DNA from 3 places in the Marinobacter sp. JSM 1782161 genome. Region 1 is predicted to be linked to each of the others. Evidence: predicted binding sites of a transcription regulator. Region 1 holds the regulator's gene; each other region holds the start of a gene.
The links. Region 1 encodes sigma-54, which starts transcription at its own class of promoters, with help from an activator protein. Its sites were predicted from a motif close to ANTGGCATNNANNTTGCTNT; they were not measured.

Region 1 (9,474 bases):
ACCGGGCGTAACTCCCCGCTGACCGCCCGCCGCGCCCGCGACCTGGGCGTTGAACATCTGCAACAGGGGCGCGAGGACAAGGAAGCAGCGCTGAAGGAGCTACTTGAGGAACTCGCCATCTCCGCCAGCGAGGCCGCCTATATCGGCGATGATCTGCCCGACCTGGGCGCCATCATGCACGCCGGTCTGGGCATTGCCGTCCCCAACGGCCACTGGTATGTCCGCGAACAGGCCGATTACTGCACTGAAACCGGTGGCGGCGAAGGTGCCGTGCGTGAAATCTGCGACCTGATCCTGCAGGCCCAGAACAAACTGGCGGAAATGCACCAGACCTACCACGCCGACGGACACTGATCATGCTCAGCCGCCTTAACCAGATCCGCCTGCGCTACGTCGCCATCGCCGTACTGGCCGCCGTGCTGATCGATCTGCTCTGGCAAAGCGACGAAAAATCCCCGGACAACACCGCCGAGCAGCTGCGCGGACCGGACGAGCCCGACAGTTTCGTGGTGAACGGCGCTTACCAGGCCTACGACGAGGAAGGCCATGTCAGCGTTACCATCACCAGCCCGCGCATCGAACAGTTCGACGAGCAGAATCGAGCCCACATGCAGGAGCCGCGCGCCACGCTGATCGATGCCGAGTCAGGCATCCCCTGGAAGGTGTCAGCCGAGGAAGGCAACTACCGCCTGGAGCGCGACGTCATCGACCTGACCGGCAACGTGGTCATCAGCCGGATCCTGGAATCCGGCAAGCAAGGCAAGCTGGAAACCCCCCATCTTACGCTGGATAACGATAAACGCATTGTGCACACTGACGCCCCGGTGATCCTGACCGACGCCCGGGGCGTGACCCGCGCCACGGGCATGAAAGCCTGGATCGACAAACGGATCGTCAAACTGCAATCACAGGTGGAAGGACAGTATGAGTTGCCATCAGCGCAGTAAACGCGCGCCCCTGCGCCGCCTTCTGGGCGCCGCGCTCCTGGCGCTGGCCGCAAACGCCCAGGCTTTTGACCTGAATTCGGACAGCCCGATCAAGGTATCGGCGGACAATGCCCGACTCGACGACGCCAAGGGTACGGCGGTCTACACCGGCGGTGTGGTCGTGCGCCAGGACGCCACCGAGCTGACCGCGGACCGGGTCGTCCTCTACCGCAGCCAGGGCGCGCTGAACCGCATCGAAGCCTACGGCAAGCCGGCGCACTACATACAGCCGCAACAGGGCGAAACACCGAAAACCGACGCCGAAGCACTGACCATCATCTACGCCGCCGGCGAGAACCGGCTGACCTTTGAGGAAAAAGCCGTCATCCGCCAGAACGGCAACGTCTTCAAGGGCGAACGCATCGACTACGACACGGCCAGGCGCGTCGTCACCGCCGGCGGTGGCAGCAAGTCCGATGGTGGCGATGGACGCGTGGAAATGGTTATCCAGCCACGCCAGGGCAGCGGAACCTCGGAGGCCGGTAACTGATGGCCATACTGCGTGCGAGCAATCTGGCGAAGAGCTACAAGCAGATTAAAGTGGTCAAAGACGTCTCACTGGAAATCCGCAGCGGGGAAATCGTCGGCCTGCTGGGCCCCAACGGCGCCGGCAAGACCACCTGTTTCTACATGATCGTGGGCCTGGTCAAGGCGGACAACGGCCGGGTCAGCATCGATGAGAAAGACATCACACCCCTGCCCATGCACGGCCGGGCCCGTTCCGGCATCGGCTATCTGCCCCAGGAAGCCTCGGTGTTCCGCAAGCTCAGTGTGCGCGACAACATCATGGCGATTCTGGAAACGCGCAAGGGCCTGTCCCGGGCGGAGCGTGATGAAAGGCTGGAAAACCTGCTGGAAGAGTTTCACATCACGCATATCCGGGACAGCCTGGGCATGGCGCTGTCGGGCGGGGAACGCCGGCGCGTGGAGATCGCCCGGGCGCTGGCGATGGAGCCGGCCTTCATCCTGCTGGACGAGCCCTTTGCCGGCGTCGACCCGATCTCGGTAAGCGACATCAAGCAGATCATCCGCCATCTGCGCGACAAGGGCATCGGTGTGCTGATCACCGACCATAACGTGCGCGAAACCCTGGATATCTGCGAGAACGCCTACATCGTCAGCGGCGGCCATATTATCGCATCCGGACAGTCTGAGGAGATCCTGGCCAACCAGCAGGTCAAGGAAGTCTACCTGGGCAACGAATTCCATATGTGAGCCCGTCAATCGGGTATGGGTATCGCAGTGGGCGCCAAAACGCTAAACTCGAAACAGGGTCGGCAAACCTCTCGGGGCATATCCGCCGACCAAGACATTGTCATCGGGACACCCATAGCAGTAAACTTCGGCAAAGAATTTGCTTGGCAAGCCGGACCGACCTCTGACACGAGCGTTTTCAAGGTCCGGAGACATCCGGACAGGTCTTGCCCAGGCGCAATAACTCAGTCGATGGCCACAGGGTGACGGGACTAAATCAATGGTAATGAAAGCTTCGCTTCAGCTGAAGCTGGGTCAACAGCTCACCATGACACCCCAGTTGCAACAGGCAATCCGCCTGCTGCAACTTTCCACGCTGGACTTACAACAGGAAATCCAGCAAGCGCTCGAATCCAACCCCATGCTGGAAACCTCGGAAGAGGAAGACGGCGCCGCGGATAGTGAGAGCGACGGCGAGGACGCGTCCGCTGACGGCAAGGGCGAGGACAGCAACGACACCGCACAGGACGACGATAGCTGGGACGAGCCGGCCGAACCCGACTGGAACACCGAGACCAACCAGGAAATCCCCGATGACCTGCCGGTCGACACCGCCTGGGACGACATCTACCAGTCCGCCCCGGCACCGGCAGCACGCAGCGAAGAAGACGACGACACCGACTTCGAATCACGCAACTCCCCCGCCGAGACCCTGCAGGACCACCTGCTCTGGCAGCTCAACCTCACCCCCATGGGCGAGCGCGACCGCGCCATTGCTCACGCCCTGCTCGACTCGGTGGACCCGCGCGGCTACCTGATCTCGACACTGGAAGACATCCACGCCGGGCTGGTCGACGACAGCGAGGAAGATCCGCTGGAACTGGACGAGGTCGAGGCCGTACTGCGCCGCCTGCAACACTTCGACCCGCCGGGCGTGTTCGCACGGGACCTGCAGGAGTGCCTCCTGATCCAGCTCAACCAGCTGCCACCGGAGACGCCCTGGCTGCCCCAGGCACGCCTGGTGATCAGCCACTACATCAACCTGCTGGGTAATCGCGATTACGCCCAGTTGCTTCGCCGCAGCCGCCTCAGCGAAGAGCAGCTGAAGTGCGTGCTGGCGCTGATCCAGACGCTCAACCCGCGGCCGGGCGACTCTCTCGACCAGGCCGAGCCGGATTACGTGGTGCCGGATGTGGTGGTGTCCAAGCAGAAGGGCCGCTGGCGCGTCGAACTCAATCCCGAAATTGCCCCGCGCATCCGGGTCAATGCCGGCTACGCGGCGCTGATCCGCCGGGCCGACAACAGTGCCGACAACACCTACCTGCGCGATCAGTTGCAGGAGGCCAAATGGTTCATCAAGAGTCTGCAGAGTCGCAACGAGACCCTGCTGAAAGTCGCCACCCGGATCGTTGAACATCAGCAGGGATTTCTGGATCATGGCGAGGAAGCCATGAAGCCGTTGATCCTTTCGGACATTGCCCAGGCAGTGAGCATGCATGAATCGACCATTTCCCGGGTCACCACCCAGAAATACATGCATACGCCGCGCGGTATCTTCGAGCTGAAGTACTTTTTCTCCAGTCATGTGAGCACGAACGAGGGCGGTGAATGTTCCTCCACGGCAATTCGTGCCATGATCAAGAAACTGGTCGCCGCCGAAACCCCGAAGAAACCCCTCAGCGACAGCAAGATTGCAGCGCTGCTCGGGGACCAGGGCATCAAGGTGGCACGACGGACGGTCGCCAAGTATCGCGAGGCGATGCACATTCCGCCGTCCAACGAACGCAAGAGACTGGTCTGAGACGCAAGCGCCCAGGGCCAGCCAGAGTCGGTTTTCAAACGTCGCTGAGTGCGACGGGCTCAACGTCGGGAGCTTCTCTGCTCCCGGCCATATCGACAACAGGAGAAGCCTATGCAACTCAATATGTCAGGTCACCATGTCGAATTGACTCCCGCTCTGAAAGACTATGTCTCCGGCAAGTTTGAAAAACTCGAACGCCATTTCGACCACATCAGCAACTGTCAGGTGACCCTGTCCGTGGAGAAGCTGCGCCAGACGGCCGAAGCCACACTCCACGTCATTGGTGGTGAAATCCACGCAAAGGCTGAAAACGAAGATATGTACGCGGCCATTGACGGCCTGCTCGACAAACTTGATCGGCAGATCCTCAAGCACAAGGAAAAGACCGTTGATCGAATGCACGGTGCTGCCGGCCGCTAGCCGTTCCATCCAAGGGAAAGCATTCCATCCATGACGGAATCACCATTAACCATCCAGTCCATCCTGGTTCCCGAGCTCACCCTCTGTGGTGTGCCGGGAACCAGCAAGAAACGCATCCTTGAGTTGATCGCCGAGCACGTAGCCAAGCGCTACCCCGAGCTCGACGAGACCCAGACCTTCAATAACCTGGTGTCCCGGGAACGGCTGGGCAGCACCGGTATCGGTCAGGGCATTGCCATCCCCCACTGCCGTCTGGACGGCTGCAATCATGTGGTGGGTGCCCTGCTGACCCTGGAGGAAGGGGTTGCGTTCGACGCCATCGACAACCAGCCGGTGGATCTGCTGTTCGTGCTGATCGTCCCCAAGGAGGCGACCAGCGAGCACCTGGAACTGCTGAGCCAGCTGGCCGAGAAGTTCAACGAGCGCAGCTTCTGCGAACGCCTGCGTCAATGCCGGGACGCCGACGAGCTGTTCCGCGTCATGACGCAACCCGAGTAACCATTCGCCGATTCGACGAAGGCATTGCATGAAACTGATCATCGTCAGCGGTCGTTCCGGATCCGGCAAGAGTACGGCACTGCACGTGCTCGAGGACCTGGGCTTCTACTGTATCGACAACCTCCCCATCGGCCTGCTGTTCCCGTTGACCGAGGAAGCCAGCAATGCCTCGCCGGACAAGCTCCGCAATATTGCCGTGAGCATCGATGCCCGCAACCTGGCCGATGAGATTGCCAACTTCGACGAGATCCACGAGCGCCTCAAGGGCGCCAGCCTGAACGTCGAAATCATCTTCCTCGACGCCACCGACCAGGCCCTGCTGCAGCGTTTCCACGCCACACGCCGCAAGCACCCGCTGAGCAATGTCCGCACGTCGCTACGCGAGGCGATCAACCACGAGAAGGACTTGCTCGACCCCCTGGCGCAGTTGGCCGACCTGTACATCGATACCACCGAGCTGTCGATGTATGAGCTGCGCGACATGGTGCGTCAGCGCGTAGTGGGGCGACGCGACCAGGAACTGGCCCTGCTGTTTCAGTCGTTTGGCTTCAAGCACGGCGTACCCGTGGATTCCGACTACGTGTTCGACGTGCGCTGCCTGCCCAACCCCTACTGGGACGCCAGTCTGCGCGACTTCACCGGTGTCGATCCTCAGGTCCAGGCTTTCCTGGAGGGGCAGCCGGAAACCCGGGACATGCTGGACGATCTCAAGGAACTTCTGGAGAAGTGGTTACCGACTTTCCGGTCAAGCAACCGCAGCTACATGACCATTTCCATCGGCTGCACCGGCGGTCAGCATCGCTCGGTCTACATCTGCGACCAACTGGGGCGTTATTTCCGCGAGCAATACGGCAACGTGCAGATCCGCCACACGGAGATGCCGCACCTGCACACGGCGGCCAGTGACGACACGCCATGATCCGGGAGCCCATCACCATCATCAACAAGCTCGGTCTGCATGCCCGGGCCGCAGCCAAGCTGGTCAGCACCGCGTCGGAGTACGACAGCCAGGTGCTGATCGCCAAGGACGGCCGGGAGGTGGACGGTAAGAGCATCATGTCGGTGATGATGCTCGCGGCCAGCCGCGGCACCGATATCGAGCTGGTTCTCGACGGGCCCGACGAACAGGCGGCGCGCGACGCCCTGGTCGAGCTGATCAACGATTACTTTGGCGAAGGCGAGTAGATCCGACGCCGACACGCGCACTCGCCCAACCGCCCCACGGACGCGGGATTTACCTACACCAAGTTCTCACGTCTGCAACGTAAGTCCGCTATACTTAGGAACTTCTGAATAAGTCCTGGGGCGTCTCGGCGAGACCTTCCAGGACTTATCCAGAAGATCCTTATGGCAGCACCCGAGGCGATCCGGACAGCCCGCCCAGGCCCAAGATGGCCCGAGACTGTCCGCGCATGGCCTCGGCCCGGATTCATGGGACCTTCATGACAGACGCAGTCGAAAACAGCCAGGCCAGGCAACGTCTCCGTACGCTCGGCGAAGCCCTCGACAGTGGCGCCCTGCAACAGGTGGCGCGCATCCTCAATGGTGGCCTCAGCCCCAGCGATATTGCCCACCTGCTGGAATCCTCCCCGCCGCGCCAACGGGCACTGCTCTGGAATCTGGTGGACAAGAACCTCGAAGGGGAAGTCCTCCAGTACCTCAATGACGATATCCGAAGCTACTTCCTGAGCAAGCTCAACGCCCAGGAACTGGCCACCATCATCGAAGACTTCGAATCGGACGACCTGGCGGACCTGCTCCAGCAGCTGCCGGATACGGTCATCCAGGAAGTTCTCGACACGATGGACGAACAGGATCGCCAGCGGGTTGAGGAAGTCCTCGCTTACCCGGAGGACACGGCCGGCGGCCTGATGAACACGGACACCATCACGGTGCGTCCGGATCTCAGCATCGACGTGGTGCTCCGCTACCTGCGCCGCCATCGCGCCCTGCCGCCGATGACCGACAGCCTGATCGTGGTCAACCGTCGCGACGAGTACATCGGTGTGATGCCCATCACCAAGATGCTGGTATCCAGCCCCAGCGCCACCGTCCGCGAGGTGATGGACACCGATATCGAACCCATTCCGGTGACCCTTTCCGATACCCAGGTGGCCACCCGTTTCGAACGTTACGACCTGATTTCGGCCCCCGTGGTCAGTGAAGACGGCAAGCTGCTGGGCCGGATCACCATCGATGACGTGGTCGACGTTATCCGCGAGGACGCCGACCATTCGCTGATGAGCATGGCCGGCCTGGACGAGGACGAAGACACCTTCGCGCCGGTGATAAAGACCACCAAGCGCCGCGCCGTCTGGCTGGGCATCAACCTGATCACCGCCTTCATCGCTTCGGCGGTCATCGGCCTGTTTGAGGGCACCATCTCCAAAGTGGTGGCGCTGGCGGTATTGATGCCCATCGTTGCCAGCATGGGCGGCATCGCCGGCAGCCAGACCCTGACACTCGTCATTCGTGGCATGGCGGTGGGGCAGATCAGCGGAGCCAACGTGCGCTGGCTGCTGAACCGGGAGTTCCTTGCCGGTGTCCTCAACGGCATCCTCTGGGCGCTGGTGGTCTCGGTGGCCGCCACCGTGTGGTTTGCCGACCCGATGATCGGCGTTATCATTGCCTCGGCCCTGATCATTAACCTGATCGCCGCCGCCCTGGTGGGCACGTTGCTGCCGCTGTTCCTGAAAGCGCGCAACATCGACCCGGCGCTGGCCGGCGGCGTGATCCTGACGACGGTGACGGACGTGGTGGGGTTTCTTTCCTTCCTGGGGCTGGCCACCCTGATTTACGCCTGAGCGAACCGCATCGCCCGGGCCAAGAACCGATGGACACAGCATGACGACAGAGCACGATCATTACGACCCGGACGAGGTCGAGTTCAAGAGTAAATCCGAACTGAAGCGGGAAATGCACGCGCTGCAGGCCATCGGTAAGCAGCTACTGGCACTCACCCCGGAACAGGCCGAGGCACTGCCCATCAGCGACACGCTGCGAGCCGCCATTGAGGAATCTCGCCGCATCCGCCAGAACGAGGCCAAGCGCCGCCATCTTCAGTACGTCGGCAAGGTAATGCGCAACGAGGAGCACCTGGATGAGGTGGTGCGCGCGCTGGAAGCCCAGAATGCCGGCAGCGACGAGCATACCCGGCGCCAGCATCTGGCTGAGCGCTGGCGTGACCGCATGATTCAGGAAGGCGATAGCGTCGTCGGCGAGTTCTTTGACTACTGCCCCGCCTCCGACATGCAGCATTTGCGCAACCTGGCACGCAATGCCCGGCGGGATGTCGCCAAGGAGAAGAATACCGGCCAGTCGAAGAAGCTGTTCCGCTATCTGCGCGAATGCATCGACGATCAGGAAAACCCGGGCGGCGCGTAGACGTTTGGCCGCCTCACACCGCCCCGGCTAGAGTGACAGAAACGGCTATTATAGTCGGCGATGCGACCAGACCGGCATCCGGTCGCGAGTGACCGTCAGCCTTTGCGAATCCAGGTTGGCGGTCGCCAGTGTCATACCCTCACTGACTTCCACCACCATCGCTCCCCAGGGATCGACCACCATGGAATGGCCGTAGGTACGACGCTTCTCATCGTGCTGTCCGCCCTGCCCCGCGGCGACCATCCACACCTGGTTCTCGATGGCCCGGGCCCGCAGCAGCGGGTGCCAGTGGGCCGCCCCGGTCTGGTAGGTGAAAGCGCTGGGCAGGCTCACCCAGTCGGCCCCCTTGGCCCGCAGCTGGCGGAACAGTTCCGGAAAGCGCAGGTCGTAGCAGATCGCGAGCCCCAGCTTGCCAAGCGGCGTGTCGACCACCACGATCTCGTCGCCGGGCTCGAAGGTATCCGACTCGCGGTAGCGGCCCTGGGCGTCTTCCACCTGAGCATCGAACAGGTGGATCTTGTCGTAACGCGCCACCTCGTCCCCATCCGGATTGACCACCACACACGCCGCACGAACGCGCGCGTCCAGGGGAGTTCCATCCGGGCGGGCGGCGATGGGCATGGAGCCACCGATAATCCAGAGCCCCAGACGCCGGGCTTCGGTCGCCAGGAACTGACGGATAGGCCCCGACGGTTCACGCTCCTTGAGACCCTGTTCCAGCATCTGACGGGTCTTGAGTACGGCAAAGTTCTCGGGCAGCACCGCCGCGGTCGCCCCCTTCCGGGCCGCCGCCTCCAGCAGATCCCGGGCATCCGACAGGTTCTTCTCCAGGTCGTGACCACTGACCATCTGCAATACAGCAACCGTTTGAGTCATCGCTCAACCTCCTGACGCGACCCGCCATCCGCTGGTCGGGTCCTGTCCATTTTGCCTGGGTTTCTTCGGGTAATCGGGTGTCTTCCAGGGAGACTCTGAATAAACAGCGAAAGCGGGGCCGGCGTCAAGCGCGAACGTCGAATACACACGGCATCTGCTGCTGGGGTCGCCGGTGTCTCAGTCGCCGGTATCAAATACGTTGCGCAGATCCACCTGAGGATCGTTCCAGGGGCCCTGCACACTGTAGGTCGCACTGGTCAGACGGCTCAGGGGCTCACCCAGCACTTTGTCGAGCACAAAGAGGGCCCCGCCCAC
Region 2 (9,474 bases), on a different contig from region 1:
GTTCCTGCTGCGGGCGTTGTCCGACGACGAGCTGCGCGACACCATCATGGCCGCCTGGAACGGCGTCGAAGACCGTTCCCTGTCGGAGCTGCAGAACGGCCTGGGCGACCTGGAGCTGCAGGAATTCGTGGTGCTGGGCTACGAATTCTGGTTGAGTTTCCGCAAGACGACTTATTTTGAAGGGTGTTACCAGGCGGTGGTCGCGCACCTGTTCGCCAAGTACGGCGACGAACCCCTGGCGACGTTGCTGGGCGACGTGGGGGTGACGCCGGCGGTGGTCATGGCCGAAGTGGACGCCTTTGCCCAGCCGACACTCGATCTGTTGCGCCAGTCCGGTTATCTTGAGGGGCTGTTGCGTCGCCGCCTGGCTCCGTTCTACCGCTCGGCGGCGGCGAAGAAACTGTTGGAAAGCTGAAGCCGCCGGGTCCCGGCGTGCTGCCGAGGATGTTGCAATGCCAAGCGCCGATCTCTTCTGGGCCTACCTGGTGGCCATTTCCCTGCTGACCGTGACACCCGGGGTCGACACCCTGGTGGTGATGCGTAACACCGCCCGCGGCGGCCTGCGCGATGGCGTGGTGAGCAGTCTGGGCATCTGTAGCGGGCTGTTCGTACACGCCACCCTGTCGGCGGTCGGCATCTCCCTGATCCTGTTGCAGACCGCCTGGGCGTTTACCGGGCTCAAATGGCTGGGTGCCCTGTATCTCGTCTGGCTGGGGCTGATGAGCCTGCGCCAGGCCTGGCGGGCCTCCGGTTCCGGATCGCCCATGCCGCGGGTCGAATCCGTGGGCGAGGGCGGCTACCGGCCCATGCGTTCGCTGCGCGAGGGCGTGCTGTCCAACGTGCTCAACCCCAAGACCGCCCTGTTCTACATGGCCTTCCTGCCGCAGTTCATCGATCCGGCCGGTGCCGCGTTTACCCAGTCGATCCTGCTGGCGGCGGTGCATTTCGTGATTGCCATGGTGTGGCAGACGTTGGTGGCGGTGATGATTGTGCGTTCACGCCGCTGGGGCGCGAAGCCCCGGCTCAAGCGGTTGCTGCATGGGCTGACGGGCGGTGTGTTTGTGGCGCTGGGGGCGAAGCTGGCGGTGACGCAGCCTTGATGTGAATCTTGGCGTATTGGGGCATTGTCCGGGGCCCTGGAGGGCCCTCCGAAGCTAAAAGCTTCGGGTACAGGGTCTGGCGTTCGCCGGTACTCGAAGGGAGAGCCAAGCGTTGTCTATCCGACTCTCGTTTCCGGGGAGTCGATGTAGCGGAAACTTCAGTTTCCGAGTCGCCCCAGGGGCGACCGCCGCCTTATCCGTAGACTGGTCACAATGGCCCGTTGAGCGCCCAATTTTCAAAGGCGTCAGACGCAAAAAAGGGAAGCTGCCAGACAGCTTCCCTTTTTTGTTCGAGCGCGGGTCGAACCCGGCAGGCGCCTTATTTTTCCAGGTACTGGAACTTGTCCGGCTTGCCATCCCACTCGGCCGCATCGGGGAGGGGATCTTTCTTTTCCGTGATATTTTCCCACTTGCCGGCGAGCTCGGCATTGATTTCGATGTACTTTTCCTGGCCTGCCGGCAGCTCGTCTTCCGAGAAAATCGCTTCCGCCGGGCACTCGGGCTCACACAGGGCGCAGTCGATGCACTCGTCCGGGTCGATGACCAGGAAGTTCGGGCCTTCGTAGAAGCAGTCTACCGGGCAGACTTCCACGCAGTCGGTGTATTTGCACTTGATGCAGTTATCGGTAACGACAAATGCCATGTTGGTATCCCTGGTTTCTTGATCTATCTCATCAGTTGGCGAAGCGTGACGCGCGCCATAGGTCAGTTTCTCGCTCCGGCGTCCAGAACACCAGGCTGCTGACCGTTATTTATCTTGCGAGGGCGGTATTGTAGGGAGCGCCCCGCGAAGTAGCAAGCGCGTGGGCGGGCTCCCGAAAGGCTCATTTATTATAACCTTATGTTGCTCAGTTGCGTTGCATTAAGGTCTTGAGTTCATAAAGGCGATTGAGCGCTTCCCGCGGCGTGAGATCATCCAGATCAAGTTCCTCCAACGCCTGCTCGACTTCGCTGGGCGCAAAGCCGGAAAACATGTCGCCCTGGAAGCTGCCCGCCTCCGGCTCCCGTGCCGCTGGTCGGGGCTGGACTGGCGCCGGGCTGGACGCGGCGGGGGTTGCGGTGCCTTCGAGTCGCTGCAGCTGTTGCTTGGCGTTGCTGATCACGTCGCCCGGCACGCCGGCCAGTTGGGCCACCTGCAGACCATAGCTCTGGCTGGCGGGACCGTCGTGGACGGTGTGCAGGAAGACGATGCTGTCGTCGTGCTCGGTCGCCGTCAGGTGCACGTTCACCGCGTGCTTGAGCTGGTCGGCCAGCTGCGTGAGCTCGAAATAGTGGGTGGCGAACAGGGTGTAGCAGCGTACCTTCTGGGCCAGCTGTTCGGCAGTGGCCCAGGCCAGGGACAGACCGTCGAAGGTGCTGGTGCCGCGACCGATCTCGTCCATCAGCACCAGGCTGCTTTCGGTGGCGTTGTGCAGGATATTGGCGGTCTCGGTCATCTCCACCATGAAGGTGGAGCGGCCGCCGGCGATGTCGTCGGAGGAGCCCATGCGGGTGAAGATGCGATCCACCGGGCCGACCACTGCCCGATCCGCCGGGACGAAGCTGCCGGTGTAGGCCAGCAGGGCGATCAGTGCCGCCTGGCGCATGTAGGTGGACTTACCGCCCATGTTGGGGCCGGTGATGACCAGCATGCGGCGCTCGTTGTCGATCAGCAGGTCGTTGGGTACGAACGGCTCATCCAGCAGCTGTTCCACCACCGGGTGACGCCCGGCCTGCACGTCCAGCCCCGGCTCGCCGGAGAATTCCGGCGGGTTCAAACGCAGCGTGGTGGCGCGTTCGGCGAAGTTGCTCAGCACGTCCAGCTCGGCCAGGGCCTGGGCGGTGTCCTGCAGCGGCGCCAGCTGTTCGGCCAGGGTTTCCAGCAGCTCGTCGTAGAGGCCTTTTTCCCGGGCCAGGGCGCGGCTCTTGGCGCTCAGCGCCTTGTCCTCGAATTCCTTCAGCTCGGGTGTGATGAAACGCTCGGCGTTCTTCAGGGTCTGGCGGCGGATGTAATCCACCGGCGCCTGGTCGGACTGGGCGCGGCTGATCTCGATGTAGTAGCCGTGGACCCGGTTGTAGCCCACCTTGAGCGTGCTGATGCCGGTGCGTTCCTTCTCGCGGGTTTCCACGTCCAGCAGGAACTGGCCGGCGTTCTCGCTGATGTTGCGCAGGTCGTCCAGTTCCTCGTCGTAGCCTTCGGCGATCACGCCGCCGTCACGGATCACCACCGGCGGATTGTCGATGACCGCGCGGGTCAGCAGGTCGGCCAGCTCCGGGTAGGTGCCGGCGGTCTCGCGCAGGCTGGCGATGCGGTCGGAGGCGACGTCCCCGAGCACGTCCTGCAGTTCCGGCAGCAGCTTGAAGGCGTCGCGCAGGCGCGCCAGGTCGCGTGGTCGGGCCGAGCGCAGGGCGACGCGGGACAGGATGCGCTCAATGTCACCGACCGATTTGAGCAGGTCGTGCAGCGGCTCGTAATGGAAACCGTCGAGCAGGGCGGACACCGCGGCCTGGCGCTCGCGCACGGTGGCCACGTCGCGCAGCGGCCGGTTGAGCCAGCGCCGGATCTGGCGCCCGCCCATGGCGGTGGCGGTGCGGTCCATGACCCAGGCCAGGGTGTACTGGGTGCCGCCGGTGAGGTTGGTGTCGATTTCCAGGTTCCGGCGACTGGCGGCGTCCAGGATGATTGAATCCTCGCGCCGCTCCCGGGACAGCTTGCGGATGTGCGGCAGGGCCGTGCGCTGGGTCTCGCGGGCGTATTGCAACAGGCAGCCCGCGGCGGAAATGGCCAGGGACAGGTCGTCGCAGCCGAAACCGGTGAGATCGCGCACCTGCAGCTGCTGGGTCAGCAGGCGGTGGGCGGTGTCACGCTCGAACAGCCAGGGCCCCTGGCGGCGGATGCCGGTGAAGCCCTCCAGCAGGTCTTCGAACGGGAAATCCTCGCTGATCAGGATTTCCGCCGGACGCAGACGCTGCAGTTCGCCCTGCAGGGATTCAGTGCCGCTGAATTCCGCCACGGAGAAGCGGCCACTGGAAATATCCAGCGTCGCCAGGCCGAATTCCTCGCGGTGACTGAACAGGGCCACCAGCAGGTTGTCGCGGCGATCTTCCAGGAAGGCCTCGTCACTCAGCGTCCCCGGTGTGACGATGCGCACCACTTTGCGTTCCACCGGCCCCTTGCTGGTGGCCGGATCGCCGATCTGCTCGCAGATGGCAATGGACTGACCCGCCCGGACCAGGCGCGCGATGTAACCTTCTGCCGAATGATAGGGCACGCCGGCCATGGGAATCGGCTGGCCGCCGGACTGGCCGCGGGCCGTGAGGGTGATGTCGAGAAACTCCGCCGCCTTCTTGGCGTCCTCATAGAACAGCTCGTAGAAGTCCCCCATGCGATAGAACACCAGCTCGTTGGGGTGTTCCACCTTGATCTTGAGGTACTGCTGCATCATCGGGGTGTGCTTGGTGAGTTCAGTGGGGGCGACTGACATTCGGCATCCATTTCCTGGCGGTGAGCTGAAGCGGGCCATTGTAAGAAAAACCGGGAGGCGATGAAATGTGCCTGTCGGCGGTTCTGTCTGGCCGGGCGACAGGTGCTAGTTCACAGGATCTGTATCCGGGGCTAATCTTAAGTCAGCGGACAAAAAGTAAACGGCGTCGCGAAGTGGCACTGGCCTTGCTGGATTGCTTGGGTTTTCGGGTTGATACAGACGCACGGAGCGTTGTCCCGATGCCAGACCACTCAGACCCAAGCAGGGAGCCTGACCGTTATGTCAGAAGCCATCGCACTCGATCCTTACCGGCCCTATCCGGAATGTTTTGACGAACTGGTGGAGTCCTCCGGCTACGCCCGTCCCCAGGCACTGGCCATCACCCGGTTCATCATGCAGAACGGCCCGGACGAGCTGGTGCGCCGCCAGGCGGAGCTGGACCGGACCATTGCCGCCATGGGGATCTCCTTTACCGTCTATTCGGACAGCGAGAACATCGACCGGGCCTGGCCCCTGGACGTGGTGCCGCGCACCATTTCCGCCAGCGACTGGCAGCGCACCAGCGACGGCCTGAAACAGCGGTTGCAGGCGCTCAACCTGTTCATCAACGACCTCTATAACGGGCAGAAGATTCTTAAAGACAAGGTGGTGCCGTCGGATCTGGTGCTGAAATCCAAGAACTTTCTTGCGCCATGTCAGGGCTTCGAACCGGCCTACAAGGTCTGGGCGAACATCTGTGGCACCGACCTGGTGCGCGATGGCGAGGGTAACTTCCTGGTACTGGAGGACAATCTGCGCGTGCCGTCCGGCGTCTCGTACATGCTGGAGAACCGCACGGTGATGAAGCGCGTGTTCCCGGAACTGTTTGCCGAATCCACCATCGGTCCGGTGGACGACTACCCGGTGGAGCTCTGGAACATGCTGGCGTCGCTTTCGCCGCGGGACGACGTGACGCCCTGCATCGTGGTGCTGACGCCGGGTATCTATAATTCCGCCTATTTCGAACACAGCTACCTGGCCCAGCAGATGGGTTGCCCGCTGGCCCAGAACAACGATCTCTATGTCGATAACGACGTGGTTTACCTGCGCACTTTGCGGGGGCCGCAGCGGGTGGATGTGATCTACCGCCGCATCGACGACACCTTCATCGACCCGCAGGTGTTCCGCAAGGACTCGGCACTGGGTATTCCCGGTCTGATCGGGGCCTGGCGTGCCGGTAATGTGGCCATCGCCAACGCGCCCGGTTCCGGTGTAGCGGACGACAAGGTGGTCTACGCCTTCGTGCCCGAGATCATCCGCTATTACCTCAAGCAGGAGCCGCTGATCGACAACGTGCCCACCTATCTGTGCATGGACGAGAAGGAGCGCGAGCACGTGCTGGCCAACCTCGACAAGCTGGTGGTCAAACCCGCCAACGAGTCCGGCGGCTACGGCATTCTCATCGGCCCGCGCGCGTCGGAGGAGGAACGCGCCCGTTGCGCCGCGTTGATCCGCGAGAACCCGCGCAACTTCATCGCCCAGCCCACGCTCAACCTGTCCACGGCACCCACGCTGTGCGAGGAGGGGCTGGAACCGCGCCATCTGGATCTGCGCCCGTTCATTTTGCAGGGCGAGGATGTCTACTGCACCAATGGCGGCCTGAGCCGAGTGGCGCTGCGTCGGGGCTCCCTGGTGGTGAATTCCTCCCAGGGGGGCGGCAGCAAGGACACCTGGATCATCAACCACGGGAGCTGAACCATGCTGGCACGAGTCGCCGAAAACGTATACTGGATGGGGCGCTACCTGGAGCGGATCGACGATACGGCGCGCCTGCTTAACGCCACCACGCACATGCTCATCGATTCGCCGGAGGACACCCGCTTCAGTTGGCCGGTGCTGATCGACGTGCTGGGAGAAGACGCCAAGGGCTTTATCCAGGAGGGCAGCTCCAGCGAGCTGGGCGTCATGCACTACCTGATCGCGGCGGAAGACAGCAGCGCGTCCCTGCGCCATTCCTGCGCCCAGATGCGCACCAACGCCCGCTGCGTGCGGGAGGTGATCCCCCGGGATTTCTGGGAGGAGATCAATTCCCTGCACCTGTTCGTGCAATCCGAGTGCAAGGTGGCGTCCAGCCGCGCCCAGCGTTACCGCATGATGGCGCAGGTGATCCGGCGTTGCCAGACGGTGGTGGGGGTGACCGACGGCACCATGCTGCGGGACGACACCTACCGCCTGTTCAATATCGGCCGTCACCTGGAGCGGGCGGACATGACGACGCGTATCATGGACGTCCTCGTGCTGCAGCAACTGACGCCGAGCGACGATCTCCAGGGGCGCCGGCATTTCCAGTGGAGCTCGCTGCTCAACGCGCTGGGGGCTTCCGAGTCCTACCGGCGTTACTATGCCGAGGAGGAGGGCACGACCGATGTCAGCGAATTCCTGCTGACGTTCGGCGCTTTCCCCCGCTCGGTGGCCTACTGCCTGAACAAGATCGAGTGGGAGGTGCAGACGCTGCCGCACGCCGATGCCGTGCTGAAAGCCTTGGCAAGTCTGCGCAAAGCGCTAGACTCTGAACCGCTGCACACGCTCTCGACGCTGCAGATGCACGAGTTGATCGACAACGTCCAGGCCGGTCTGATCACATTGCATGCGGCCCTGGTCAACGAGGCGTTGTACGCTCCGGCCGCCTGATTCGCGGGGATGACGTGACGGTTGGCCACCGCAGCGGGAGCCCCCGGCCATGGCAGGCGCGTTCAGCCTCAGTTGTTGCCGGAGCCATTAACCATTGCAAGGTTCGACCATGACCCGACTTGATGCGCCCCTGTCTCTGGACGCCCTGAGGCAAATCTATGCGTGTCCCTCGCCCGAGCGGGACGAGTGGCTGCCGCGCTGGGATCAGCCCGGCTGGTCGGACGTGCTGGGGTGGCTCATGGGGCAGGGCGGCGATGCATTGGGGGCGTTGTCCTCGGACCTGCAGCATCAACTGCGGGAACACGGCGCCACCTTCGATCCCCAGCATCAGCAGAACCGGACGCTCGACCTGTTCCCCTGGCTGTTCGATCTCCAGGAATGGCACACGATCGAAGCCGGTCTGATCCAGCGCCGGGAGCTGCTGTCGCGGGTGTTGAAGGACCTGTACGGCCCGCAGACATTGCTGCGCGACGGCATCCTGCCGCCGGAGCTGATCTATCGCAACGCCGGCTTCCTGCTGCCGTGTCACGATCTGCTGCCGGAGGCCATGGACTGGCTGGTGACCCTCGGTTGCGACCTGGGGCGGGACGCGGACGGCCGCATGACCGTGTTCGGCGACTGTTCACAATCTCCCGGCGGCATGGGCTACGTGCTGGAGAACCGGCTGGCCATCAACCAGGTGGTGCCGGAGCTGACCCAGCATTTCGACAAGCGCCACCTGGCGGCCTTCTTCAAGGATTTTCAGCGCGCCCTGGTGCCGCAGACGCCCTACGCCAGCGAACCCCTGATTGGCCTGCTGACCCGCAACTACCGCGACAGCCAGTATTTCGAACACGCGTTCCTGGCCAACTACCTGGACCTGGCGCTGGTCCACGGCGCCGACCTGATGTTCCGGGAGGGGCGCATCTGGCTCAAGACCCTGAGCGGCTTGCAGCCCGTCGACGCCCTGATCCGCTATATGCCCGACCACCTCAGCGACCCGCTGGAGCTGGACAGCGACATTGCCGGTAGCCCCGGTCTGTTGCAGGCCATCCGCCAGGGCAACCTGGTCTGCGCCAATCCGCCCGGCGCCGGGCTGGTGGACAGCGGCGCCTTGCTGCCCTTTATGGAGAAGCTCTGCCGCCATTTACTCGATGAAGACCTGTTGCTGCCGTCGGTGCCCGCCTACTGGTGCGGCGATCCGGAACATTGCGAGATCGTGCTCGACGAGCTGATCGACATGGTCGTCCACGACCTGGCGGTGCCCGACCAGCGCATCAGTTTCGCCAACGCCAGCCGGCGCGAGCGGGCCGCGTTGGCAGAGCGCATCAAAGCCGATCCGCAGCGCTTCGTGGCACGCCGGATACTGCCGCTGAGCACCGTGCCGGTGTGGCAGAAGCAGTCGGTGCAGTGTCGTTTTGCGTCTCTGCGGACTTTTGTTCTGCATCAGGCGAAGCACGACCAGGTGCTGCCCGGTGGTCTGGCCCGCTGTCACGAACAGGCGCTGCAACTGCAACTGGGACTGACCTCCCGTTTCACCGCCAAGGATGTCTGGCTGCAGAGTCCCGACGGCGATTCGGTGAGTCTGCTGCACAGCGCGCTGACCAAGGTGCGGTTGTCCCGCAAGAGCGGCCTGCTGCCCAGCCGGGTGGCGGATCACCTGTTCTGGCTGGGCCGCTACAGCGAACGCCTTAACCTAGCGTGCCGCGCCATGCGCGCGGCGCTGCCGCTGATCTCGACCCTGACGCGGGACGAGCAGGTACGCACCCTGACGCCTCTGGTGGAGTTCGCCTGTACCATCAACGGTGGCGTGTTCATGCCCACCGAGCAGGAAGACGAGCTGACCCACCAGCTCACCAGCCTGTTCCTGTATGAGCGCAAGGACGGGTTACTGTCGGTGTTGCAGGCCCTGATCATGAACGCCCAGTCCGTGCGGGAGTTTTTCAGCGAGGACACCTGGTACGTGCTGGAGCGGCTGCAAAATGCGCTCAACCAGTTCCCGGCGCGGGGCTCGGTGTCGCGCATGGACCGCGCCCTGGACGAGATCATCCTGCTGCAGTCGGCCATCTATGGCCTCAACAACGAGACCATGAGCCGCACCCAGACCCTGCGCTTCATGGACATCGGCCAGCACATCGAACGCGCGCAGCAGACCACCGCGCTGTTGCACAAGGTGTTCGTGAAATACCCGCAGCCAGGCAGCAACCTGATGGAAGCGGTGCTGCGCATGGCGGATACGTTGATGACCTACCGCCGCCGCT
Region 3 (9,474 bases), on a different contig from region 1:
GGTCAGTTTCAGCGGCGCGCTGAGCACCGACAGGGTGATGCAGTCGTCCCCTTCCAGGGCTACCGGGCGGTGCTCGTCGTGCTGGTCCAGGACCACGAAGTCCCACTGCTTGAACACCCCCTTGTGATCGGTGAAGGCGCCTTGCAGCACGATGGTGGTTTCCACGCCGCGATGGGTGTGGGCCGGTGCCTTGCCGCCGGCGTTGAGTTTCTGCAGCACCACCTTCTCCGGCTGGCCGGGAAACAGGTCGGTAATGTCCAGCACGCTGACGTCGGCCAGTTGGCGCTTCCAGGGCAGGTGGTTCAGGTCCTCGCCCAGCAGGCGTTCGAGCGGGTTGCCGCGCGGTATCCTGGGCTCGGGTATCGACGCCGGCTCGTCGTCGATCCGCGACATGATCCGGTCGAACGCGTCGACGGAGACGTCGACCCGGCTCTGTTCCTCCATCATCACCGCGCCCAGGCTGTCGAGCGTATCCACGCGGCTGCGACAGTGCGGGCACTGATCCAGATGGAGGCGAATGCACAGCGCGTGCGGGTCACTCAGGTTCCCGGCGCTGAATTCCATCAGGGTGTGACTGTCAGGATGATGCTGGCTCATGCGTTCTCGTCCTGCAAAATGACCTTGAGCTTGTTCAGGGCAAGTCGGACCCGGCTCTTGACGGTGCCGAGCGGAATCTGGAGTTCGTCGGCGACCACCTGGTGCGACTTGTTTTCCATATAAACTTTGGCGATCACGGTGATCTGTTCTTCCGGCAGATGTTGGAGCGAGTTGCGGATGCGGCGCTCTGACATGATGCGGTGCAGGGAGGTGACCGGTTCGTTCTCGTCATCGCCGGGGATCTGCCAGAGGTCCTCGGTTTCCACGGTCATTTCCGCCCGCGAGCGTTGCATCTTGCGCAGCATGTCGATGCGCTGATTCCGGGCAATGGTGAAAATCCAGGTGGAGGCGGCGGCTTTGCGCCAATCATACAGGCAGGAGCGGCGCCAGATGGAGACGAACACTTCCTGCACCAGTTCCTCGGCCTGACCGGCGAGCCCGTTGGCCATGGCGTAGTACTTGATCTGCGGGCCGAAGTGCTCGAACAGGGCGCGGTAGGCTTCCCGGTCCTGGGATTTGCCGACCTTTTCCAGCAATGGGCTCCAGGGATCCTTGCGACCTTCGGCACGGCTGGAGCCGGGGTTGGGCGTGGACACTGAGCGGTCCCCTGTCGTGGCTGCGTTCGAACGTGTAGTTGTGATCATTCTATGTGCTCGCCATGAATTTGTCAGTTGACCGATTTACGCGCCCGGTTGGGCGCTGGATCACCGGTCGATGACAAATGGATGAGCGAGGGGCGAACAGTCCGGCCCGCGAGCGCGGGCCGGGATCAGTCTTCCAGGTAGGTGTAGCCTTCCAGGCCCTGCAGCAGTTCGCCGATCAGCGTCTCCCGCTCGGCGGTGGGCAGGTCGCTGGCGCCGAACTTGCGGCGATAGGCGTCGCGCAGGGTGTCCGGATCGAAGTTCACGTAGCGCAGGATCTTGGCGACCGTGTCCCCTTCGACCCGGTGACGCACCTGGTAGCGGCCGTCGTCGGCGTGGGTGACGTCCACCGAGTTGGTGTCGCCGAACAGGTTGTGCATGTCCCCCAGGATTTCCTGGTAGGCGCCGGTCATGAAAAAGCCCATCAGCATCGGCTGGCCGTCGTCGGCGGGCAGGGGCAGGGTGGTTTCCACGCCCTGGCCATCCACGTAGCGGTCGATGCGGCCGTCGGAGTCGCAGGTGATGTCCTGGATCACGGCACGCCGGTTCAGCGGCTGGTTCAGGCCGCTGATCGGCAGCACCGGGAAGATCTGGTCGATGCCCCACACGTCCGGCAGGGACTGGAACAGGGAGAAGTTGATGAACAGCTTTTCGGCCAGCTTCTCGTTGAGCTCGTCGATGATCTCCCGGTGGGCGCGGTTGCCGGCGTCCAGTTGGATCTGCAGGCGGCGGCAGCAGGCGGTGTAGAGCTGTTCCGCCTCGGCGCGGTGGCTCAGGGACAGCAGCCCGTGGGCGAACAGCGTGTGCACGTCGCTGATGGCGTGCACCACGTCGTGGTAGATCTCCACCTGCGAGCGGCGCGGTGCGCTCTGCTGCAGGCTGGTGTAGTCGCGCCACAGGTCATGCAGCGGGCCCGGCGCGTCGGCGGCGGGCTCGGACGGCGTCGGCGCGGCGGGCGCTTCCCGGTCGATCACGTTGGTGATCAGCACCGCGTGATGGGCGGTCAGGGCGCGGCCGGATTCGCTGATCAGGTCGGGGTGGGGAATGCCGGCCTGGTCGCACTCCGCCTGCAAGGTGTGGATCACGTTGTAGGCGTACTCGTCCATGCTGTAGTTGATCGAGCAGGCGCTGCGCGAGCGGGTGCCCTCATAGTCCACGCCCAGGCCGCCGCCGATGTCGACGGTGCCGATGGGCGCGCCCAGCTGGCGCAGTTCGCTGTAGAAGCGGGCGCACTCTTTCAGGCCGGTCTGGATGTCGCGGATGTTGGCGATCTGAGAGCCCAGGTGGAAGTGCAGCAGTTGCAGGCTGTCCAGGGCGTCGGCGGCCTTGAGCTGGTCGATCACGTCCAGCACCTGGCTGGCGGACAGACCGAACTTGGACTTCTCGCCGCCGGTGTTCTGCCAGTTGCCCTTGCCGATGCTGGCCAGCCGCGCGCGTACGCCGATCAGCGGCTGCACGCCGAGGGTGCGGGCCTCTTCCAGGATTTCCGGCAGCTCCGACTGTTTCTCCACCACGATAAAGACCCGGTGCCCCAGCTTCTGGCCGATCAGCGCCAGGCGGATGTACTCGCGGTCCTTGTAGCCGTTGCAGACGATCACCGACCCCGGCTGGCGGGACAGCGCCAGCACCGCCATCAGCTCCGGCTTGCTGCCGGCTTCCAGGCCGATCTGGCCCTGGCTGGCGGCGGGCTCCGCCTGGGTGATGGCCTCGACAACGTGGCGCTGCTGGTTCACCTTGATCGGATAGACGGCGGTGTAACGGCCCTGGTAGCCCTTGTCCTGCGCGGTCCGGTTGAACGCCTCGCACAGGCGGTTGACTCGATCATGGAGGATGTCGCCGAAACGCACCAGCACCGGCAACTGCACGCCCTGATCCTGCAGTTCCCGGGTGAGCCGGCGCAGGTTGATGGCGGCGCCGCTGTGACCCCGGTCCGGGCGCATCAGCACGTCGCCGGCGGCGTCGATGTCCATGTAGCCTTCGCCCCAGTGGGCGATGTTGTAGACCTGGTGGGCCTTGCTGCCGGTGCTGTCTGTCATGGTGGCGTCAATCCTTGAATGGGGCCGTCATTGTAAAGAATGGCGGGCCGGAGCGGGAAGCGCGAGGCGCGGCCGACTTCGGCAAATACCTGTATTTTTATGCTTCTGCGCGGGACAATGAGCCTCTAGAATCGCCCGCAGATCCGGCCGGGAGAGCCCGACGCTTCCGGCACGCAAGAGAATCCACCGGTCAGAAGGAGTGAAACGATGTCGGCACTGAATGAAGGATGGTTTACCGAAGTCTTCCAGGACCAGGGTACGGCGTTCTCGCTCCAGGTCAAAAGCAAGCTCCACGAGGAGCAGACCCCGTACCAGAAGCTGGAAATCTACGAGACCGAAACCTTCGGCAACCTGATGGTGCTGGACGGCTGCGTGATGCTCACCAGCCGCGACAACTTCCTCTACCACGAGATGATGACCCATCCGGCGCTGTTTACCCACAAGGCCCCGCGCAAGGTCGTGGTCGTCGGTGGCGGCGATTGCGGCACCCTGCGTGAAGTGCTCAAACACCCGGACGTGGAGGAAGCCTGGCAGGTGGAAATCGACGAGCGGGTGACCCGCATGTCGGAGAAGTATTTCCCGGAACTGTGCGAGTCCAACGAAGACCCGCGCGCCAACTTCTTCTTCGGTGACGGCATCCAGTGGATCCGCGACGCCGACCCGGACAGCATCGACCTGATCATCATCGACAGCACCGACCCGGTGGGCCCGGCGGAAGGCCTGTTCGCGCTGGATTTCTACCGGGACTGCATGCTGGCGCTGCGTGAGGGCGGCCTCATCGTGCAGCAGAGCGAGTCGCCCCTGCTGCATGCCGATACCATCATCAAGGACATCCACGCCGACATGAAGAAAGCCGGCCTGGACCACGTCATCACCCTGCCGTTCCCGCAGCCGGTGTACCCTACAGGCTGGTGGAGCTGCACCATGGCCAGCAAGGAAAACCCGCTGCACTACTTCCGTGAGGAAGACGCGGCCGAGCGGCCCTTCGTGACCCGTTACTACAACGAAGCGATCCACCACGCGGCCCTGGCCCAGCCCCAGTTCATGCGGGATATCCTCGAAGACTGAACCCGCCCCGCCGGCCCGGTTGCCCGGGCCGGCGGACATGCCTTTTCGCACTAAGCGTTCCCCCGTTTCATCGAAATCGGTCTCTCCGCTGTCTCCCAATCTCCTACGCTAATGAGTGTGAGGTCTTTCTCACTTTCGCATCCTTGGTTGTGCCGGACCGGGTGGCGTAAGGTCGCCACCGTCTGGCAAGGCATGCCCATCATCTGGCAGTGACACCGATTCGAGTCAGGAGGGCAAAATGGTGGTAAGACAGGGAGAGCCGGAAAAGAACTGGTTCCGCTGTGAGCGGTTCAGTTTCGTCAACGGGGAATGGTTCTTCGAGACCCGGGAAGGGATCGTCAAGGGGCCGTATGAGAATGAGCTGGAAGCGGAGCTGGAGCTCAATTTCTTTCTCCAGCAGGCGGACAGTCAGCCGTGCAAGTCGGCGACCGGCTAAGCCGATCGCGCGTGATGTCTGGAAAGCACCGGCCCACAAAAAAGGCGCCCCGCAGGGCGCCTTTCTCGTTGCTACCGGAGAGAACGCTTACTTGGCGCTCAGGAACTCCGGATAGGCTTCCATACCGCACTCGGACAGATCCACGCCCTCGTACTCTTCTTCCTCGGAAACCCGCAGACCCATGACCGCCTTGAGGATGCCCCAGACAATCAGGCTGGCTACGAAGACCCAGACGAAGATGGTGATGGCGCCGATGATCTGGCCGCTCAGGCTGACGCCGCCGTTGGTGGCCGGTACCAGCAGCAGACCCAGCAGACCGCACACGCCGTGGACGGAGATGGCGCCGACCGGATCGTCGATGCGCAGCTTGTCCAGGGTCACGATGCTGAAGACCACCAGGATACCGCCCAGGGCACCGAAGATGGTGGCGGTCAGGGCGCTCGGGGTGGACGGCTCAGCGGTGATGACCACCAGGCCGGCCAGGGCGCCGTTCAGCAGCATGGTCAGGTCGGCTTTGCCGAACATCAGACGCGCGGTGATCAGCGCCGCGATACCGCCGCCGGCAGCCGCCGCGTTGGTGTTCAGGAAGACCATGGCGACCGAGTGTGCGCTGGCGATATCGCCCAGCTTCAGGACGGAACCGCCGTTGAAGCCGAACCAGCCCATCCACAGGATGAAGGTACCCAGTGTGGCCAGCGGCAGGTTGGCACCCGGGAAGGCGCGGATTTCGCCGTTCGGGCCGTACTTGCCTTTACGCGCGCCCAGCAGCAGGACACCCGCCAGGGCGGCCGCCGCACCGGCCATGTGCACGATGCCGGAGCCGGCGAAGTCGCTGAAGCCCAGGTCGCCCAGGCTGTACATGCCGAAGACAGCAGCACCGCCCCAGGTCCAGGAGCCTTCCAGCGGGTAGATGAAGCCAGTCATGACGACCGCGAAGATCAGGAATGCCCAGAGCTTCATGCGCTCGGCCACGGCACCGGAAACGATGGACATGGCTGTGGCGACGAAGACCACCTGGAAGAAGAAGTCGGACGCGCCGGAGTAGATGGAGCCACCCTCGAAGCCGCCTTCACGGCCGGCGAAATCGCCCAGAACGCCAGCGACATCGACGCTGCCCATGCCGGACAGGAACACATTGCCGCCGTACATGATGGCGTAACCGCAGACCATGTACATGGTGCAGGCAATCGCGTAGAGCGCGACGTTCTTGGTGAGAATCTCAGTGGTGTTCTTGGCGCGGACCAGGCCGGACTCGAGCATGGCGAAACCGGCAGCCATCCACATGACTAATGCGCCGCAAATCAGGAAATAAAAGGTGTCTATAGCGTACTGCAGTTGGAAAATTTCGTTTTCCATGTGAAGCCCTCCGCACAAGGCTCTTCAGGAGTGAATTGGGTATTTGCGTTGGCGTTGTTGTTGGATTCGGTGGTCTTAGACGGCTTCTTCGCCGGTCTCGCCGGTCCGGATCCGGATCGCCTGCTCCAGTTCGGTCACGAAGATCTTGCCGTCACCGATCTTGCCGGTGTTGGCCGCCTTGGTGATGGACTCGATGACCTGGTCGAGCAGGTTGTCGCCAATAGCCACTTCCACCTTCACTTTGGGCAGGAAGTCGACCACGTATTCCGCACCCCGATACAGCTCGGTGTGCCCCTTTTGCCGCCCGAAGCCTTTGACTTCAGTGACGGTCACGCCCTGTACGCCAATCTCGGACAATGCCTCGCGGACGTCGTCCAGCTTGAAAGGCTTGATGATCGCTGTCACAAGTTTCATTGCTGTCTCCTTGGTAATTCCGTCTCAAACTTGTTCTATGGGTTTGGTTTGAGCTCGGGATGCTGCCACCTCGCACACAGTGTGTGCGGATTGCGTACGAGGCATTAAGCATCGCGTGTGCCAACGCAAAAAATACCCGGTAAAACAGTGAATTAATCAAGGCTGGCCCCGAATTGGGTCACAGTGTTGCATCAGTCTGGTGCGCACTGTTCCGTAACGAACCGGATTGGTGCGCCATTTCGGTGCGTGCTGGATCAGCCTTGTATCACCCCGATTATGGTACACTTTTCCGACCATGCCTTGGGACCCGCGAGGATTACGTTGAAAAGACCACAGGATTTTCTGTCACAGCTCCAGGGCCAGTTTGGCCAGTTCGTTCCGGATATGGCGCGTGCCGCGAAGGACGACTTCGAACAGCACGCCCGGGCCACGGTTCTGTCGGTCCTCAATCGCCTGGACCTCGTGACCCGGGAAGAATTCGACGCCCAGCAGGCCGTCCTGCAGCGCACCCGGGAAAAAGTCGAGGTACTCGAGAAACAGGTGGCGGAGATGGAGCAGCGTCTGGCCACCGATAAGACCGACGGCTGATACCCGCGCGGCAGGACGCCGCGTCGCCGTCCATGCAGTTGCCGGATGCCCCGTGTCCGGCCCGAACCAGGGAAGGTTGTCATGCTTGCGATCGTTCACACGCGCGCCCGCCTGGGCGTTTCCGCGCCGGCCGTCACGGTCGAAATCCACCTCTCCAATGGCCTGCCGTCGCTTTCCATCGTCGGGTTACCGGAAACCGCGGTCCGCGAAAGTAAAGACCGCGTGCGCAGCGCCCTGATGAACGCCGGTTTCGAATTCCCCACCCGCCGCATCACCATCAACCTGGCCCCGGCCGATCTGCCCAAGGAAGGCGGGCGCTTCGACCTGCCCATTGCCCTGGGCATCCTGGCCGCGTCGGGCCAGATTCCGGCGGAAACGCTGGAGCGCCTGGAATGCGTCGGCGAACTGGCGCTGGATGGGACCCTGCGCCCGGTACGCGGTGTGCTGCCGGCGGTCATGGCGGCGCGGGCGTCCGGACGCCAACTGCTCGTCCCCCGGGAAAATGCCGAGGAAGCCGCGCTGGCGGCGGCCGACGACGTGCTCGCCGCCGATCACCTGCTGCAGGTGGTGGCGCACCTGTGCGGCGAAGAGCGCCTGCCGCCGCTGACCCGCACGCCGGAACCTCCGCTGGATGAAGGCTGGCCTGACCTGCGCGATGTGCGCGGCCAGCACGTGCCCAAGCGGGCGTTGGAAGTGGCGGCGGCCGGCGGGCACAATCTGTTGCTGTTCGGCCCGCCCGGCACCGGCAAGAGCATGCTGGCCAGCCGCATGCCGGGTATCCTGCCGCCGCTGACGGACGAGGCGGCGCTGGAAGTCGCCAGCGTGCGTTCGGTGGCGGGGGAGTCGGTGGAGCCGGGCAGTTGGCGCCGGCCGCCTTATCGCTCGCCGCACCACACGGCCTCCGCCGTGGCGCTGGTGGGTGGGGGCAGCAGCCCGCGTCCCGGCGAGATTTCCCTGGCCCACCGTGGCGTGCTGTTCATGGACGAGCTGCCGGAGTTCGACCGCAAGGTGCTGGAAGTGCTGCGCGAGCCCATGGAATCCGGTGAGATTGTCATTTCCCGCGCCGCCCAGCAGGTCACCTATCCGGCCCGTTTCCAGGTGGTCGCCGCGATGAACCCGTGCCCCTGCGGCTACCGCGGCCATCCCAGCATCGAATGCCAGTGCAGCCCGCAACAGGTGACCCGCTACCAGTCGCGTCTGTCCGGCCCGCTGCTGGACCGGTTCGATCTGCATGTGGAAGTGCCGGTTCAGGACGGCCAGACCCTGTTGCGCCAGGACCAGTCGGCCGACGACAGCCGCGGCGTGCGCGATCGGGTGCTGCGTGCCCGGGCGTTGCAGGCCGAGCGCGGTGTGCTCAACGCCGACCTGAGCGGTGACGCCCTGGACCGATACTGCCGTCCGGGGGAGGCCGGTGAACAGCTGCTGGCCCAGGCTATGGAGCGGCTGGGGCTGTCGGCCCGCGCATTGCACCGGATCCTGCGGGTGGCGCGCACCCTGGCGGACCTGGCCGGCGAACCGGAGCTGCAGCAGACGCACCTGGTGGAAGCGCTGGGCTACCGCAAGCTGGACCGGCGCCAGGCCGGTGCGCCCGTCGCCACGCCCTGACGATCCCGGTTCGGATCACTCCGCGTCGGGCGCAATGAAGGCGTCGCGATGGAAGCGGGCTGCGGCTTCCACTTCGGCGAAGCCGCAGACGCCCGGTTGCGGCACCGGCCCGCCGGCCAGCACCTCCAGCACCGCATGCACGCCCCGGGGCAGGGACTCCAGGTTGTAGCCGCCCTCCAGAACCAGCGCCAGGCGCCCTCCGCAGTGCTTGCGGGCGATGGACTGGATGGCGCCGGCCATGGCGCCGAAGCCCTCGTAGGACACGTTCAGCGCCAGGTCCATCCAGTGTGGATCGAAGCCGGCGGACACCAGCACCAGGTGGGGCCGGAACCAGTCCGCCGCGGGCACCAGGATCTCGTCGATGGCTTTCAGGTAGGCGGCATCGCCGGTACCGGCGGGCAGAGGTACGTTGACGGTGGTGCCTTCGCCCAGGCCGGCGCCCACCTCGTTCATCTGGCCGGATCCCGGGTAGAAGGGCGAGGCCCGGTGCAGGTCGAAGAAGAGCACATCCGGATCGGCCCAGAAAATCTGTTGGGTGCCGTTGCCGTGGTGGGCGTCCCAGTCGACGATCAGCACCCTTTCGCAGCCCAGCGCGGCGAGGGCATGGGCGGCCGCCACGGCGACGTTGTTGAACAGGCAGAAGCCCCGGGCGCGCACCGACTCGGCGTGATGGCCGGGCGGGCGGACCAGGGCAAAAGCGCTTTCCGTGGCACCGGTCAGCACGCTCTCGACC

Region 2: GQB00_RS14060 (circularly permuted type 2 ATP-grasp protein) is a predicted target of sigma-54. The motif match lies at 4,737-4,756, and genes of this name have one in related genera.
Region 3: glnK (P-II family nitrogen regulator) is a predicted target of sigma-54. The motif match lies at 6,654-6,673, and genes of this name have one in related genera.

What each region holds. Positions count from the first base shown of each region.
Region 1 is NZ_WSSA01000002.1:1,175,471-1,184,944, forward strand. It holds gene kdsC (3-deoxy-manno-octulosonate-8-phosphatase KdsC) at 1-354, shown strand, start outside; gene lptC (LPS export ABC transporter periplasmic protein LptC) at 357-947, shown strand; gene lptA (lipopolysaccharide transport periplasmic protein LptA) at 925-1,476, shown strand; gene lptB (LPS export ABC transporter ATP-binding protein) at 1,476-2,201, shown strand; gene GQB00_RS05190 (RNA polymerase factor sigma-54) at 2,467-3,981, shown strand; gene hpf (ribosome hibernation promoting factor) at 4,093-4,401, shown strand; gene ptsN (PTS IIA-like nitrogen regulatory protein PtsN) at 4,432-4,899, shown strand; gene rapZ (RNase adapter RapZ) at 4,928-5,818, shown strand; gene GQB00_RS05210 (HPr family phosphocarrier protein) at 5,815-6,084, shown strand; gene mgtE (magnesium transporter) at 6,342-7,703, shown strand; gene yjgA (ribosome biogenesis factor YjgA) at 7,744-8,283, shown strand; gene GQB00_RS05225 (carbon-nitrogen hydrolase family protein) at 8,332-9,159, opposite strand; gene GQB00_RS05230 (YhdP family protein) at 9,337-9,474, opposite strand, start outside.
Region 2 is NZ_WSSA01000003.1:268,292-277,765, reverse strand. It holds gene GQB00_RS14080 (hypothetical protein) at 1-415, shown strand, start outside; gene GQB00_RS14075 (LysE family translocator) at 453-1,100, shown strand; gene fdxA (ferredoxin FdxA) at 1,420-1,743, opposite strand; gene mutS (DNA mismatch repair protein MutS) at 1,949-4,564, opposite strand; gene GQB00_RS14060 (circularly permuted type 2 ATP-grasp protein) at 4,844-6,298, shown strand; gene GQB00_RS14055 (alpha-E domain-containing protein) at 6,302-7,234, shown strand; gene GQB00_RS14050 (circularly permuted type 2 ATP-grasp protein) at 7,344-9,474, shown strand, end outside.
Region 3 is NZ_WSSA01000005.1:164,204-173,677, reverse strand. It holds gene GQB00_RS19970 (ChrR family anti-sigma-E factor) at 1-597, opposite strand, end outside; gene GQB00_RS19965 (sigma-70 family RNA polymerase sigma factor) at 594-1,241, opposite strand; gene speA (biosynthetic arginine decarboxylase) at 1,367-3,274, opposite strand; gene speE (polyamine aminopropyltransferase) at 3,482-4,342, shown strand; gene GQB00_RS19950 (DUF6316 family protein) at 4,581-4,778, shown strand; gene GQB00_RS19945 (ammonium transporter) at 4,866-6,134, opposite strand; gene glnK (P-II family nitrogen regulator) at 6,210-6,548, opposite strand; gene GQB00_RS19935 (accessory factor UbiK family protein) at 6,870-7,136, shown strand; gene GQB00_RS19930 (YifB family Mg chelatase-like AAA ATPase) at 7,218-8,741, shown strand; gene GQB00_RS19925 (histone deacetylase) at 8,757-9,474, opposite strand, start outside.